Regions from separate parts of the Clostridium sp. LBM24168 genome, predicted to be linked through region 1. Evidence: riboswitches for the same ligand, from Rfam matches in the RefSeq annotation. Region 1 holds a riboswitch; the other holds the start of a gene.
The links. Region 1 has a riboswitch for FMN ahead of ACSVC9_RS15730 (ECF transporter S component). Riboswitches for the same ligand answer to the same signal wherever they lie in the genome.
Positions count from the first base shown of each region.

Region 2: linked by a shared signal. The riboswitch ahead of ribD (bifunctional diaminohydroxyphosphoribosylaminopyrimidine deaminase/5-amino-6-(5-phosphoribosylamino)uracil reductase RibD) and the one ahead of ACSVC9_RS15730 (ECF transporter S component) in region 1 are both predicted to bind FMN.

Region 1 covers NZ_CP196861.1:3,151,108-3,159,351, forward strand. The annotation lists gene ACSVC9_RS15705 (Tex family protein) at 1-1,922, shown strand, start outside; gene ACSVC9_RS15710 (glutaredoxin family protein) at 1,984-2,283, opposite strand; gene ACSVC9_RS15715 (hypothetical protein) at 2,432-2,587, opposite strand; gene ACSVC9_RS15720 (helix-turn-helix domain-containing protein) at 2,605-3,933, opposite strand; gene ACSVC9_RS15725 (alpha/beta fold hydrolase) at 4,527-5,342, opposite strand; FMN riboswitch at 5,606-5,721, shown strand; gene ACSVC9_RS15730 (ECF transporter S component) at 5,824-6,438, shown strand; gene ACSVC9_RS15735 (hypothetical protein) at 6,551-8,244, shown strand, end outside.
Region 2 covers NZ_CP196861.1:499,708-507,951, forward strand. The annotation lists gene ACSVC9_RS02415 (hypothetical protein) at 1-706, shown strand, start outside; gene ACSVC9_RS02420 (MBL fold metallo-hydrolase) at 744-1,640, opposite strand; gene ACSVC9_RS02425 (5-methyltetrahydrofolate--homocysteine methyltransferase) at 1,641-2,273, opposite strand; FMN riboswitch at 2,418-2,534, shown strand; gene ribD (bifunctional diaminohydroxyphosphoribosylaminopyrimidine deaminase/5-amino-6-(5-phosphoribosylamino)uracil reductase RibD) at 2,670-3,785, shown strand; gene ACSVC9_RS02435 (riboflavin synthase) at 3,803-4,456, shown strand; gene ACSVC9_RS02440 (bifunctional 3,4-dihydroxy-2-butanone-4-phosphate synthase/GTP cyclohydrolase II) at 4,491-5,690, shown strand; gene ribH (6,7-dimethyl-8-ribityllumazine synthase) at 5,723-6,187, shown strand; gene ACSVC9_RS02450 (LTA synthase family protein) at 6,254-8,104, opposite strand.

The DNA of each region.
Region 1 (8,244 bases):
AGGGAAAGCTTACAGAAGGATTAAAAAAATCCATAGAAATCTGTGGTACTCTAACTGAGGTTGAGGATATATACAGACCATATAAACCTAAAAAGAGGACTAGAGCTACTATTGCGCAGGAAAAAGGATTGAAGCCTATTTCTGATGTTATAATAAGCGGAAGTTTTAAGGGTGATATAAACTCATATGCAGAAAAGTTTATAAATGCAGAAAAAGGAGTGGAAAATATAGAAGATGTTCTATCTGGTGCCATGGATATAATAAGTGAAGTTATCTCTGATGAAGCAAAGTATAGGAAGTGGATAAGAAAATTTGTGCATGATACTGGAATAATTGAAACAAAAGGTGAAAGCAAAGAACCTACTCCCTATGAAATGTACTATGAATATAACGAAGTGGTAAAGTCTATTCCACCTCATAGAATACTTGCTATAAATAGAGGTGAAAAGGAGAAAATTTTATCTGTTAAGATAAATTGTGATATGGATAGAATAGTATCATATTTAGAGAAAGAGTGTCTTAAAGGAAATAGTATTACAGATATTTATATAGAAAAAAGTATTGTGGATTCTCTGAAAAGGTTGATATACCCTTCCATTGATAGGGAGATAAGATCTGAACTTACAGATATAGGCGAGGAAGGGGCCATAAAAATATTTAAGGCGAACTTGAAAGCGCTTCTCATGCAGCCTCCGATAAAAGGCAAAAATGTAATGGGATATGATCCTGGATTTAGAAATGGGTGTAAAGTAGCTGTGCTGGATGATACGGGAAAGCTGCTGGATACGGCTATAGTATATGCAACTGCACCTCAGAATGATGTGGAAGGTTCTATAAAAACACTGAAATATCTCGTGTATAAGTATGATATAAATATGATATCGCTTGGAAATGGAACTGCAAGCAGAGAGTCAGAGGAAATAATAGGAAGACTCATAAAGGAGGTAAAAGAGGAAAGGGAAAAGGATTTATACTATGCTATAGTATCTGAAGCTGGGGCTTCTGTATACTCGGCATCAGAACTTGCTGCAAGAGATTATCCAGATGTAAATGTATCACTTAGAGGTGCAATATCAATAGGTAGAAGGCTTCAAGATCCGCTTGCAGAGCTGGTAAAAATAGACCCAAAGGCAATAGGCGTTGGGCAATACCAGCATGATGTTGCTCCTAAAAGGTTGGATGAATCCCTGAAAGGAGTTGTGGAAGATTGTGTAAACAGTGTGGGTGTAGATTTAAATATAGCAACACCATCACTCCTTTCCTATATATCGGGAATAAATTCAGCTATAGCTGCAAATATTGTAGATTATAGAGAAAAAAATGGGAAGTTTAGAAGCAGAAAGGAATTACTAAAAGTTAAGAGATTGGGAGCAAAGGCTTTTGAACAATGTGCAGGTTTTCTGAGGGTTATGGAAAGTAGTGAACCTCTTGACAATACCTCTGTACATCCTGAATCTTATGATATGGCCAAAGAACTTTTGAATATTCTTGGATATACTATGGAGGGTTTCAGAGGTGGAGCACTCAAGGATATAGATGAAAGAGTTAAAGAGATAGGAATAGGGATACTTTCTAAAAAACTTGATTCAGGAATACCTACTTTAAAAGATATTATAAATGAAATAAAAAAACCCGGTAGGGATCCTAGAGAGGAACTTCCCAAGCCTATACTAAAGACCGGCATAGTTGATATGAATCAGCTTAAGCCGGGGATGGTACTCATGGGCACGGTTAGAAATGTAGCTGATTTCGGTGCCTTTGTTGATATAGGAGTTCATCAAGACGGATTAGTACATGTAAGCCAGCTTTCAGACAAGTTTGTGAAGCATCCTCTTGATGTAGTTCAGGTTGGAGATATTGTGCAGGTTACCGTACTTGAGATAGATGAAAAGAGAAAAAGAATTTCACTTAGCATGAAATAAAAAATAAGCTCTTATTTGATAATGTAATTAAATGAGAGCTTATTTCTGTATGGAGAAAATACTATTTAAAGATTTTTGTGTTTTTAGGGTTAGAAGAAGATGACTCGAGGGATTTTTTAAATATTTGGCGAATAATTTCTTTTGATGGGACACCCTCATGCATTTTCTTTTCTCCTACAAAATATGTAGGTACATAATAGTAATCATATTTTTTTGCTGTTTCTGGATTCAGTTCTTCATCTACTATTTTTATATCTATATTTGTATATTCCGGATTTTCATTTTTAAGCTCTTTCATCCAGTTAAGGGCCTGTTTGCAGTAAGGACACCAACTTGTTATAAACATATGTACTGGTTCCATATTAAATCACCTGACTTTCTATTTTATGTCATAATTATATATCAAAAGACTATATTTTTCTATATATTCAGTTTAATATAAAAACAGATAATCTGCACTTATCAAACATAGGCAGATTATCTGTTTTTTAAATATTGTTATATGTTATTTAATGAAATGGCGGAAGCTCCATTGGTTGAACGACAATTACAGAATTTTTAGCAGAAATGGATTTGGCTTCAACTTGAGCAGTTGTAACAACCCCTAGTGAAAGTGTCAAAAAACATATAGCGGCAGCAACAGTTTTGATCAATTTCTTTTTCATTTTAAAATTCCCCCCTATTAAAAAATATCTATATTGTAATATGTTGAATTATTGTAGCTTTTTATAGTATCCTGTGACAATAGCAGATACTTTCTGGTATTGGTTTTATCTCCTTTTGTCAGATATATCAATGATAGCTTGTTGTAGACAAGTGAAAGATCTACAATATTATGAATTTCACCGGTTTTTTTTAATATTTCAACTAGTTTTAAATAGACTTTTTCAAGTTTATCATAATCATTCAATATATCATATATTCTAGACAGCATAAGATTACCTTTTATGATATATTCCATATCACCATATTCTTCTGCGTTTTTAAGACCTATTTTTATAGATTCAACGGCCTTATCATATGATTTCTGCTTTATAAATATATAGGATTTTTCTATAAATGTATGGGATAAAGTAGGTCTGTCAAATTTATATTTAAAGGTCTCCGCTTTATTGAAATAGTTTATGCTGTTTTTAAAATCATTCATATGACAGTATACCAAGCCTAAATTATTATATATGTATCCAAGTAAGGGGTTCTCTAAATCTACAATTTTATCTTCTAAAGAAATATATATGTCTATAGCGGTCTTAAGATCATTTTTAATCTCAAAACAGTCGGCTTTTAAAATGTTGGCATATATGTAAAATGTAAAATTGTCTTGCTTATTATGGATAGATAAGTATTTATCTATATTTTCGAGACACAAATCTATCTTGTTTAACTTTCTATATGCAAGTGCCATATCGTATAAAGCTAGTTCATAGATCTTCATATTGTCATAAGCAAGGGAATAGTGTATAGAGAAATTCAAATATGTAATACAGTCCGAGTACTGAAGAAGATTTCCTTTACATAGTCCAAGCCGCCAATATATATAAGATACCTTTTCATTCTGCTTTATATTTTTATAGGTGTCTAAAGACTGATTGTAATTTACAAATGCCTTTTCACAATCTTTTTTTTCATAATAGATATCACCATATTTACAATAAGCCTCGGCTTCCACATCTGTCAAATTGTACCTTTCTGATATTGACATTACATATTTTACATCATCCATGGAAATATTTTTTTGTCTGAGTCTTTTAAGACAGTACAACCTTGCATCCTCTTCTGGTGACCTCAATAGATAATCCCCGTCTATGGATAATTCATGACCTAATTCCTTAGCTCTAGCGTTAAATTTTTTAGCAAGTATTACAGCAGTATCATATTTAAGATTTCTCCGACCTATTTCAATCATACTTATAAGTCCTCTGGTTATGTTTTCATCCTGTAGATCCTGCTGCTTCATGTTCAAATCTTTTCTTAATTTTTTTATTTTTTCATTGCTGGTTAAAAATTTCATCTAGTCACCTAAAAAGAAATAGTTTTTATTTTCATTAATTTACATTTTACACCTATAATATGAATTTTGCAACAAAAAATAAAAAAAAAGTTGCAACTATATTCAAAAAAAATGGTATTATATTAACATAATAAAATTAAGTTAAAGCGAATATAATTTGATAATTAAAAAATGATATAATCAATCCAATTTATATAGACTGATTATATCAAAGGTGATGTAAGTTTTAAATTTTAATTATATGGTTATTGTGATAAATATCAATTAACTATATAATATACCATCTCATATAGTTTTGCAACTATTTTTAATTAAAATAGTTGCAAAATGTTTTTGAATATAGTAATATATATGCATAGAAGGAAAGTCATATTAATGTAAAAAATAGAAAGATATTCTTGAATAAGAAAATGTAATGAAACTGTGGTAGGTTTTAAATTTGAGGGGGAGCATATTGCGGTTATTTTTCAGAATAATATCTTTCTATTCTTTAAAAGAGTTTAGCAGCTAATTAGACTTAATAAAATAAAATTCCAGTAAAAATAAAATTTTACTGGAATTTTACTGCTATATAGAATATATTTTATAGAACCTTATCCTATGAAATTTTCAACCTCTCTATTGAATTTATCTGGATCCTCTAATATTAGTGAATGACCGCATCCCGGAAAACCTACTTTTTTTGAACCTTTTATCATTTTATTTAGATACTCACTGTTTTCAGGCATATATAAGCAGCTTTCCTCGCCAAATGTTATGAGTGTAGGAATATCTATCTTATCGAGGACATCTCTATAATCCTGTATACTCATGCTAACCCACATACGTGTCATAACAGTGGGTGAATTCTTATATTCTTCTTTATATGTCCAATCTAGTTCTTCCTTATCTTTACAACCTGATTTTGCAAAAATAGCAGGGGTGAATACGTCTGCAAATGCTTTCCAATTGGTATTCATAGCTTCCAGTGTATTTAAATTATCTTCATGTGTAAACTTTCCATAAAGTCCGTCTTTATAGTTATCATCAGTTATAAGTTTAGCAGTCATGTCTATTAGCACTATTTTGTACAGACTACTGCATCCAAATTGTTTAATGTACTCAAATATGATGTGGGTACCCATAGACCAGCCTACTAATACTACATTTTTCAATTTAAGATGGTCAATCAAATTTTTTAAATCTTGTGCATATTGCGGTAAGTTGTATCCATCTTTAGATTCTTCTGATAGTCCGTGTCCTCTTAAATCATAACCAACAACTTTATAGGTCTTGGATAACACTGGTATTTGTTTTTTGAAAAACAAATGACTGGCAGACCACCCGTGTATGAAAACAATGGTTTTTTCACCTTCCCCAGCTACTTCATAGTATAACTTTGTGTTATCATCTGTTAAAAAATATGACATTATTAATACCTCCTCTAATACTAATATTTCACTTTTTTTATTTAATAAACCAGAGTTGAAAAATTTTTATAAGAACTATAGAGATAAATATTGCTTTTGTCGTATAAATTATTTATTTCAGCAATTTTAGTGATAAGAATCAAGAAAATGTTTATATAAATATTTTAACATAAAAACCTTCAACAAATCAATGGAATATCTTTTTCAATGCAGGTTGATTTTTAATAATAAAAGTATTATAATAAATCTGTAATTAAATTGAATATAATCTTCAGGGCGGGGTGTAATTCCCCACCGGCGGTAAAGCCCGCGAGCCTTCATGGCATGATTCGGTGAAATTCCGAAGCCGACAGTATAGTCTGGATGGAAGAAGTGAAAAGTATTTATTGGCCCTGACTTTTGTTGGAGCTTTTTTTATTATACTTTATCACCCCTTAATAGGATATCAGAAGATTATACTTATGAATTAGGAGGGTGTATTATGAAGAACAGGAAATTAAACAGACTTGTGAAAATATCTTTATTAGGTGTTATTGCATTTTTACTTATGTTTTTAGAGTTCTCGCTGCCAATTTTTCCATCGTTCATGAAAATTGATATTAGTGATTTACCGGCATTAATAGGAACTTTTGCATTGGGACCTGTAGCTGGAATTATAATAGAATTTTTAAAGAATATACTTCATGGTATATTTGCAGGACAGACAGCCTTTGTAGGAGAATTGGCAAATTTCGCTATAGGATCTGTCTTGGTAGGTACAGCAGGAATCATATATAAACTCAAAAAATCAAAATCCACTGCAATAATGAGCCTTATGGCGGGTACCGTAACAATGTCTATTGCAGCAGCAATTTTAAATTATTTTGTACTTTTACCACTCTATGAAAGGGCATTTAATTTTCCTATAAGCCAGATAGTTGCGATTGCATCAAAGATAAATGGAAATGTAGATAGTGTTGGAACTTTGATACTCTGGTCTATCATACCATTTAATTTATTAAAGGGAGTTGTATTGACTGCGCTTACATTAGTAGTTTATAAGAGTGTATCACCTATATTAAAAAAAGAATACACAGAGGGAAAACAGGCTGCCTAATATAAAATAAAAACTGAATTTATCTGACACCGATATTATTGGTGCCAGACTTTTTATTCATGAAATTAAACTTATATACGATAAATAAATATATTGTATATTTATATAAAGGGTGATCAAATTGGCGGGAATATGGAATGTAAATAGTACTTATAATGTAAATAATAAAAGAATATCTACAAAGCTTTCTTTTGAGATAGGACAGAAATTTCTAGCTAGAGTAATGGATTTGGATAAGGTTTCTAAGGGTATACTATTAAGACTTTTGGATGGATGGCAGTTTCCTGCAGCTATAGAAAATCTGGGAGAAATATCTCAAGGTCAATTGTTGGCATTTCAAGTGGATGGATTTCAGGATGGAAAACTCAAGTTAAAGATTGTTACTGGAACAAATGAAGAAGTGAAAAATGGCGGGAAAGATGCTGTAAAACTTTTTATAAAGGAAAATTCCATGAATTTGAGTACTGAAGATTATGATCTTGTTAAAAATATGATAAAGCATGAAATTCCTCTTACCAAAGATAATATTTCAAATATAAAATCACTCTTGGAATTTATGAATAAAGTGAAAACGGATGATGGAGAAGAAGATAATTTTATACAAAAATATCTTTTAAGTAAAAATGTAGCGGTCAATAGTACTGAAGGAGAAAGGATAAGTAGTATACTGAAAGATTTTTTTACCAATATAGAAAAGCTCAATAGTAAAGACATATTTACATTTATTGAAAACAATATAGATGTAAATAATGAAAATATAAAAAGCTTTAATGATGTGTTTAAAAAGCCAACTATAATATATAGAGAAATTGAAGCTTTAGGAGAAAGATTTGGAAAGAATGTTCAGCCTGAAATTAAGCAGAATTCTGAAAATGTAAAATCAAGTACGGATGATTATATAAATGTATTGCAGAAGAATATTGAAAAGGCATACAAAAATGTAGATAGTTCTGAAATAGCTGCTGTTAAACAAAATGTGAATGATGTTACAGATAGTAAGGAAAGTACTTTAAAAAATTATCCTTTAGATGGAGATGAAAAAGCGACAGAGAATATATCAAAGTCGGTTCCAGAAAATTTGAAGATTGCAAAAAATGAAATTGAAAAGGGTAATAATATAAAGCAAATTAATATAGACCAAAATGAAAATGTACAGAATAATATTGATAAAGATGCAAAGAGTGATGTAAAAATTGATATAAAAAATGAGATCAAGAATATTTTTAGTGATTATGTTTCCAAAGGTAAGACTAACTTAATATCTAAGGATTTAATAGAAAGTATTGCAAATCAGGTAAAAGAACAGGTGAATTTTAAGACACGTGAGATGTCTGATGTTATAGAACAGGCAATTAATCAAATCCAGGATAAGAATTCTGACAAGCCTGCAAATATTATAAGTTTCTTAAATAACAATATGAATGATTTTAAGATATTCAATACTATATCAAATTCCTACTACTATATGGACCTGCCGTTAAAGCTTCAAAACAATAATTATGAATGCAAGCTTATAATAAAAGATCATAGAAAAAGAGGAAAAAAGATTGACAGCTCAGATGTTAAAATTGCTACATCTATAAATACTGAAAACATGGGTGTGGTAGATGCATATTTAACAGTTAAAAATAAAAATATGCATATAGATGTGAAAAGCCAAAAATCATTTATAAAACTTCTGGAAAATCACAGCGAAAAAATATTGGAGAGTCTGTCTAACCTGGGTTATAATATAGATATTGATTTCAGTGAAAAACAGGAAGAGATGAACATATCCACCTGCAGGGACTTCTTTCAGGACAACGA
Region 2 (8,244 bases), 530 kb from region 1:
AAAATTTTCCAGGGCAGGTTCAAGTTATTTAAAGTTTGTAGCCTATGATGCAAAGAGGGATTCTACCACGGAACGTAAAAATGATTCAAATCAAGTATTAGAAATACTTTTGCCAAATAGCGATTATGAAGTAAAGAATATAACCTTTTCGGGGGCGAGCAATGTAACTTATGTAACATCTGGCGCAGAAGGACAGACAAGCAGGATATATAGAATAGATCGTATGACTCAGATGAATCTTGTGAGATTCGGTGGTATTCAGCTTGGAAATATAGCTGCTATAAATAATCAGGATGGAGATCAAATTGTCTATGAAGATAGAAGTACCAATAGGATAAGGATGGGAAGAAACCAGCAGGTAATAGCTACTGGTGAAAATGCTCTGCATTATTTGCTTGGGACTGATAATAATGACCGTATATACATAGGAAATGGGGAAAATAACAGAATAAACAAGATATTTGTGGCTGATTTAACTCAATCAAGGAACAGCTGGAAGACATACCAATTGCCATCATCCCTTGACAAGAAAAATATATATGTTGTAAGAGATGGACGAATATACATAAACAATCCCGATAAAAATATTGTAACAGAGGTCACCACTGGAAAATCAGTACATTATGATGGATATCTAATTGGGGTATATAATTATGGAGTAATAAGCAGGAATGAAAACAAAATTATAGGAAGTTTATTTGAATAGAGATAAATCCACAATATGGATTGAATTGTGGATTTATCTATTTTTTTGCCTTGAAATAATATAATTTTCCGTCTTCTATAGAGCAGTCTATTAGTCTGTTATTGTATAGATAGGATACAAATGCAGATACTCCTGCGAAGTTGAGATAGTACTCATTGAAGTCCAGTTTCAGGTTGTTGAGTATTGTTATATTCTCAAGAATATCTTCTCTCGTCAATGGCTGATCCAGAAGTTCCAATATTTCATTGCTGTAATTTTCTATGTTTTTTATGTTTTTGTCTATCAAGGATGTTATATCTTCTTTTGCAATTATTTTTTCTGAATGACTTATTAAAAAATAATCTGCATCAATTTCATTTATACGTTTCAATGAGTCCAAACTATCTGATATATTATACAGGTATGGAAAAGAGTATTTGTCCAGTATTTCAGGGCTGAATATTGAGTCACCTAAAAAGCAGACTCTATCACAAGTTACTATTCCTATATGTTCTATTGAATGTCCTGGCAATGGTACTATATTGAATTTGTCATCTCCGATTTTGTTTATCCCGTAATCTAGTATGTAATCTACATCAATTGGTTTATTGCTCTTATTCAGTGATTTAATGGGATAGGCGGAGCTTAGAATTGAAGGGTGAAGATATTCGTTTTCCATAAACAGTTTTTCATTTTTAGAAGTGTATACTATTATGCCGGGATAATTTTTTTGAAAATATATATTTCCACCACAGTGATCCAGATGACTGTGTGTATTTATTATGTATTTTGGATGTAATTTGTTTTCTACAAGTATATCGTCCAATTTTTTTGCTGCACTGTTGTTTAGACCTGTATCTACAATAAGGCAATTTCTGTTTTTAAATCTAAATATACCCGAATTGGTAGCTGCATCTACATAATATGTGTTTCCGTTTATCTTATTTAAATTCATTTAAATCAAATCCTTTCTCATAATACAAGATTTTCTGGATGGACATTTGCTGCAATCATGGTCATTTTTATTTAGAGGTATTTTTTTATCTGCCCCATATAGGTATGCCATTGAATGTAGAGGCTTTAACATATAATTTTCAGTTATAGCTATATTTGGATTTTTACTATTATTCAGGCTTTCCAATATAAATTTTTGATATTCCATTGGAAGTTTATGAACTCCAGGGGTCAATCTTGAGCTTAATCCTATATGAAGTCGTGAAGTTTCCATATAAATTTTTTCAAATAATTGATAACTTATTTCAAATAAATAGGAATTTGCCATTGAGTTGAGCATAATACCTTCAGAAAGTTTTTTAAGATAAAAGTACTTATTTATTTTTTCGTCTATAGTCTCACCTATGGTAATTATACATGGAATTATATATTCATATTTATCTGCAGCCGGGAAAACAGTGATTTTTTCAATATTGAAAATACCATATGGATGTACAACATCATACAGTGTGGGTAAAAGTGAATCATATAATCCAGGCAGTTCATTTTTATCTACAAGTTGGTCATAAGCCAGTAATGAATTTATAGTCTGTGACTTGTTCAATTTAAATATAAAATCTGTAACAACCTTCATGTTAGAATCCCTCCTCACTGTAAAATTGTACGGTATAATATTTAATAAATATTATACACCATCACAATTATATATAAATACAATTTGTAGTTTTTCGTGTTGACAACATTAAAAAATAGGTATATATTATAGATAAAATTAAATATTAACTTTCAGGGCAGGGTGAAATTCCCGATCGGCGGTATAGTCCGCAAGCTTTTAGAAGCATGAACTGGTTTAACTCCAGTACCGACAGTAAAGTCTGGATGGAAGAAAGTAGAGTACATATGGTTTTTTATTATTTCCATATTTGTATTTTCTGATTATATTATCCCCTGAAGGTTGTCTTCAGGGGATTTTAAATTTTTTTAATTTAAATAGTAATAAATTATCTTTTACACATGGAAGTGATAGATTATGAAAAATAAAGAATATTATGAAAAATACATGATGATAGCCTTAAAGCTGGCCTTGAAAGGTAAGGGTTTTGTAAATCCCAATCCTCTGGTGGGAGCTGTAATTGTAAAAAATGAAAAAATTCTGGGAAAAGGATATCATAAATTGTTTGGAGGCCCACATGCAGAGATATATGCTTTAAAAGAGGCTGGAGAACAGGCAAGAGGAGCTGATTTATATGTAACCTTAGAACCTTGTTCCCATTATGGAAAAACACCACCCTGTGCGGAAGCCATAATAAAATCTGGGATAAAGAAGGTAATAATAGGAAGCCTGGATCCGAATCCACTCGTATCCGGGAAAGGGATAGAGATGCTCAGAGATTCAAATATAGAGGTAATTACAGGAGTAATGGAAGATGAAGTTGTTAAAATGAATGAAATATTTATAAACTATATTACGAGAAAAATTCCATTTGTAATAATGAAATCAGCAGTTACGCTTGATGGAAAAATAGCTACAGTCAGTGGACAATCTAAATGGATAACAGGCGAGGAGTCGAGAGAAAAAGTTCATCAAATAAGGAATAGAGTTATGGCTATTATGGTTGGAATAGGCACCATTATTGAAGATGATCCACTCCTAACTACGAGACTTAAAGATAAAAGCAAGGATGCCAAAGTTGTAATTCTCGATTCAAGACTTAGCATACCACTTAAATCAAGAATATTCAGTACTATAAATGACAGAGAGATAATAATAGCATGTACAAATGATTTTAACAGAGAAAATTATAGTAGCCTGACTGAAAAAGGAGTATACTTAATTATTTGTCCAAAGAACAGTGAAAATAAAGTTGATTTGAATTTCCTAGTTAGAAAACTTGGAGAGAGAGGGATAGACAGTATACTTCTGGAAGGAGGGGGAAATGTAAACTTCTCCGCACTAAGATATGGAATTGTAGATAAAGTTATTTATTTTATTGCACCTAAGATATTTGGGGGAAAGGATGCAAAGACTTCGGTAGAAGGCAGTGGAATCAAAAATATATCCGATGAAATAAAGTTGAAGGATATTTCTGTAAAGAAGGTTGGAAAAGATGTTATGCTGGAAGCTTATGTAGATAAAAAGCGATAAGTTGGGAGGTAATGGATTTGTTTACAGGCTTGGTAGAAGAAATTGGCGAAATCGTTAAGATATCGAAAGGCATGGACTCTTCAAAATTGACTATAGGAGCTGAAAAGGTTATAGATAAAACAAAATTGGGAGATAGCATTGCTGTAAATGGTACCTGTGTTACTGTAGTAGATTTAAATAGCAATTCATTTACGGTTGATGTTATGGCTGAAACACTTAGAATGGGCAGCTTAGGAAGTTTAAGGGTAGGAAGCAGGGTAAATCTTGAAAGAGCTCTTAAAGTTGGGGACAGGCTTGGAGGACATATAGTAAGCGGCCATATAGATGGTGTTGGAAAGGTAGTTGATGTTCATGATGAAGATATATCAACCTGGCTTGAAATTGAAATACCATTGGATCTCATGAAATATGTAGTGCTTAAGGGATCTATATCCTTAGATGGTGTAAGCCTTACAATAGCAAGATTGAACAAAAATAGTTTTAGTGTATCGCTGATCCCGCATACCAAGGGGGAAACTATGTTATATTACAGAAAAACAGGTGATTTAGTAAATATTGAATGCGATTTGGTAGGCAAATATGTTGAAAGATTAATGGACACTTCAAATAGAAAAATTGAAAATAGATCAAGTATAAACTCTGAAATGTTAAAAAAATATGGATTTGTATAAAAATAAAAACAAATAGATTTTAAGGAGGAAAAGTATGAGTTATAAATTTAGTTCTATAGAAGATGCAGCAGCGGATCTTAAAAATGGGAAGATGATTATAATTGTAGATGATGAAGGAAGGGAAAATGAAGGAGATCTGGTCATACCTGCCGAAAAGGCTACTGGAGAAAATATCAATTTCATGATCAAATATGCAAGAGGACTTCTTTGTGCACCTGTGGAGGAAGAAATAGCGTTAAAACTTGGATTCAACCCTATGGTTCAAAATAATACTGATAATCATGAAACAGCATTTACAGTAAGTGTAGATTTTAAGGATACAACAACAGGTATATCTGCATTTGAAAGAGCACATACAATAAATATGATTGCAGCTTTAAACTGCGGCAGTGATTTTAGAAGGCCAGGACATGTGTTCCCACTTGTTGCTAAGAAGAATGGAGTGTTTGATAGGACAGGACATACGGAAGCCTCAGTTGATCTGTCTAAAATTGCAGGTTTTAAGGGAGCAGCAGCAATATGTGAGATAATAAAAGATGATGGAACCATGGCAAGAAGAGATGATTTGATGAAATTTGCGGAAGAACATGAAATTAAGATTGTAACTATATTGGATCTGATAGCTTACAGGAAGAAAACTGAAAAGTTAGTCAGAAGAGTTGCTTCTGCACATCTGCCGACTAAATTCGGGGAATTTGAAATTGTAGGATATGAAAATATATTAAATGGGGATCAGCATGTATGCCTTGTGAAAGGAGATAATTTCCAAGATGAGAATACTCTCGTCAGAGTACATTCAGAATGTCTTACAGGTGATGTATTTCATTCTCTGAGATGTGACTGTGGGGATCAGCTTCAAGCTGCACTGAAGCAGATAGGAAAAGAGGGAAAAGGAGTTCTTCTTTATATGAGTCAGGAAGGTAGAGGTATAGGACTCTTAAATAAAATTAAGGCCTATAAACTCCAGGATGATGGAATGGATACTGTAGAGGCAAATCTAGCTCTTGGTTTTCCGGCAGATATGAGGGATTATTCAATAGGGGCTCAAATATTGCAGGATATCGGGATAAGAAAGATGAGACTTTTGACTAATAATCCGAAAAAAATAGAAGGACTTTCAGATTATGGGCTGGAAATAACGGAAAGAGTACCTATTGAAGTAAGTTATTCAAAAGAAAATGTAAAATATATGCATACTAAAAAAGAAAAAATGGGACATTTATTGAAATTGTAGAATATAGTTTAATTTTATGGAGGTTTTTATACATGAAAACATATGAAGGAAAGCTGACAGCAGAAAATTTAAAATTTGGTATAGTAGTTGGAAGGTTCAATGAATTTATAAGTGGAAAATTGCTGGAAGGTGCACTGGACTGCCTGAAGCGTCATGGAGCTGATGAAGACAATATAAGTATAAGCTGGGTTCCGGGAGCATTTGAAATACCTCTTATTTCAAAGAAAATGGCTATGTCAGGAAAGTATGATGCAGTTATATGCCTTGGAGCCGTCATAAGGGGAGCTACTCCTCATTTCGATTATGTATCAAATGAGGTTTCGAAGGGTGTAGCCAATGTTTCTCTTGAGGCAAATATGCCTGTTATATTTAGTGTACTTACTACAGATAATATAGAGCAGGCAATAGAAAGGGCTGGTACCAAGTCTGGAAATAAAGGATATGATGGGGCCATGGCAGCTATAGAAATGGCCAATCTTATTAAACAGCTTGCTTAGTTGACAATTAACAATGATGCAGCCTTTATAGTGGACATGTCTGCAGGTAAAAAACTAGCAGGCATGTCATTTATTTAACCATGTTTCTAATAGATTATGTTTTAGTATATCATCTGAATATTCAAGTTGATTGAGAACAGATTGTTTTTCCTGCATGAGTTCTTCTGTTTCAGGAAGTTTCAAGCCTGTGGCTATATCATAGTAAGTATTGTTCTCGGACATATAGTAGCACTTCCCATATATAAAAGAACCATCTCTGTATATTGTCACACCCTTTTTTTCATTAAAAAGGTCATTTCCCATCATGTAATTGCCGGATAGATTAAAGAGATTACTTATTGTAGGATATATGTCCATCTCACCGGAATTTATGTGATTTATTCCTTTTACACGCTCATCTGGAAAATGAATCATGAAGGGAACTTTCTGTAGATTTATCCAATCCACGTTGGATATGGAACTTTTGTTATAGAATTTTAAAAATTGCTCCTGCTTATTTCTGGGAATTGCGTAATGATCTCCATAAAGTACAATTACGGAATTTTTTAATATTCCTTTCCTGCGCAGTCTGTCAAAGAACATACCCAGCTGGGCATCGGTGTAGTGTATTGATTTGATGTAGTTTCCTATAAAAGTGCCTTCCAATTTTCCAACACTGAAATTTCCGTAATTTTTTACGTCATCATAAGGAAAATGACTGCTTAATGTAATTAAAAAAGCATAATAAGGACTTTTTAAATCTTTCAGTTTATCTACAGATTGGTTTAAAAAGGATTTATCGCTAAGACCTAAACCTATGGTTTCATTCTTTTTAAAGCTTTTTTCACCGTAAAAATGATTAAATTTGAAATTTTTGTACATTACATTTCTGTTCCAAAAACTTTCTCTGAATCCATGAAAGGCGGATGTATCGTAACCCTTATTTATGAAAGACTCTGGCATAGATTGAAATTTGTTGCCAGAATATAAAAAGTATGCTGCACCAGACTCTGCTGGATATAGGGAATTATTGGCCATGAATTCGGCATCAGAAGTACCGCCAGCAGCAACCTGATAATGAAAATTATCGAAATACTCTGATCTACCCGCCATTTTGTTTAAATTTGGGGTTATTTCTTTTCCAGCAATAGAGCTATTTATTACAAATTGCTGAAGTGCTTCTACTTGTATTACTATTAAATTTTTCCCTTCGTATGCAGCGTGAAGATTTTTTTTCGAAGATTCATTTTTATCCATAAAATTTTGTATTTCCGTCAATTTCTTTTCGGGGATAGGTTTTACTTTATCTATTTTACTATATATAGTATTGTATATATCCAAATAATGATAATTTACCATTCCAAGATGTTTTGTTATATATACCTTGTTGTACATGGTGCTTAAAAGTCTGGGCTGTTCCTTGGATAATTTATAAAAAAAGATGTAATCTGTGGATATAGCTAATACCAGTAAACATAGAAAAAATGACAGCCTTAATTTGAATGGTGGTAAGGAATTATTTTTGTGTTTGTTTATATAGTTGTTCATAAATGGAATTATGAATAAATCTACTGTATATAAAAAGTCACCGGGACGCATGATATTTTTTACACTTGAGCCAACAGCACCTAACTGAAGTCCATTTATTAATACAGGAATTGATATTATATCCTTGAAATATCTAAAGTAATTCAGGTCACTTATTATGAGCAAGCTTATTACAAGGTTGCATATATATAGAAACCTTGAACGATTTTTTCTGCAGAACAGTAAACTTATGGACAGCAAAACAATTACTGAAGCAGATGATGGTAATAAGAGAGGCATATTTGAAAAATTTGCCGTGTTTATCTGTTTCCCAAAATTCAATATTTTATATGGGACTAGAACCAAAAATATTATGATATCTATAAAATCAATAAAATTGAATTTATTCATTATATTTCCTCCTGAATATATTATTGTATACTAAATAAAATTATAAGACTTAAATGTATTATTGTAAATCAATTGTTAACAAAATGAAAGTATTTATGTATACGTATTTACATAAATGGTTTACTGTAGCATAATATAAT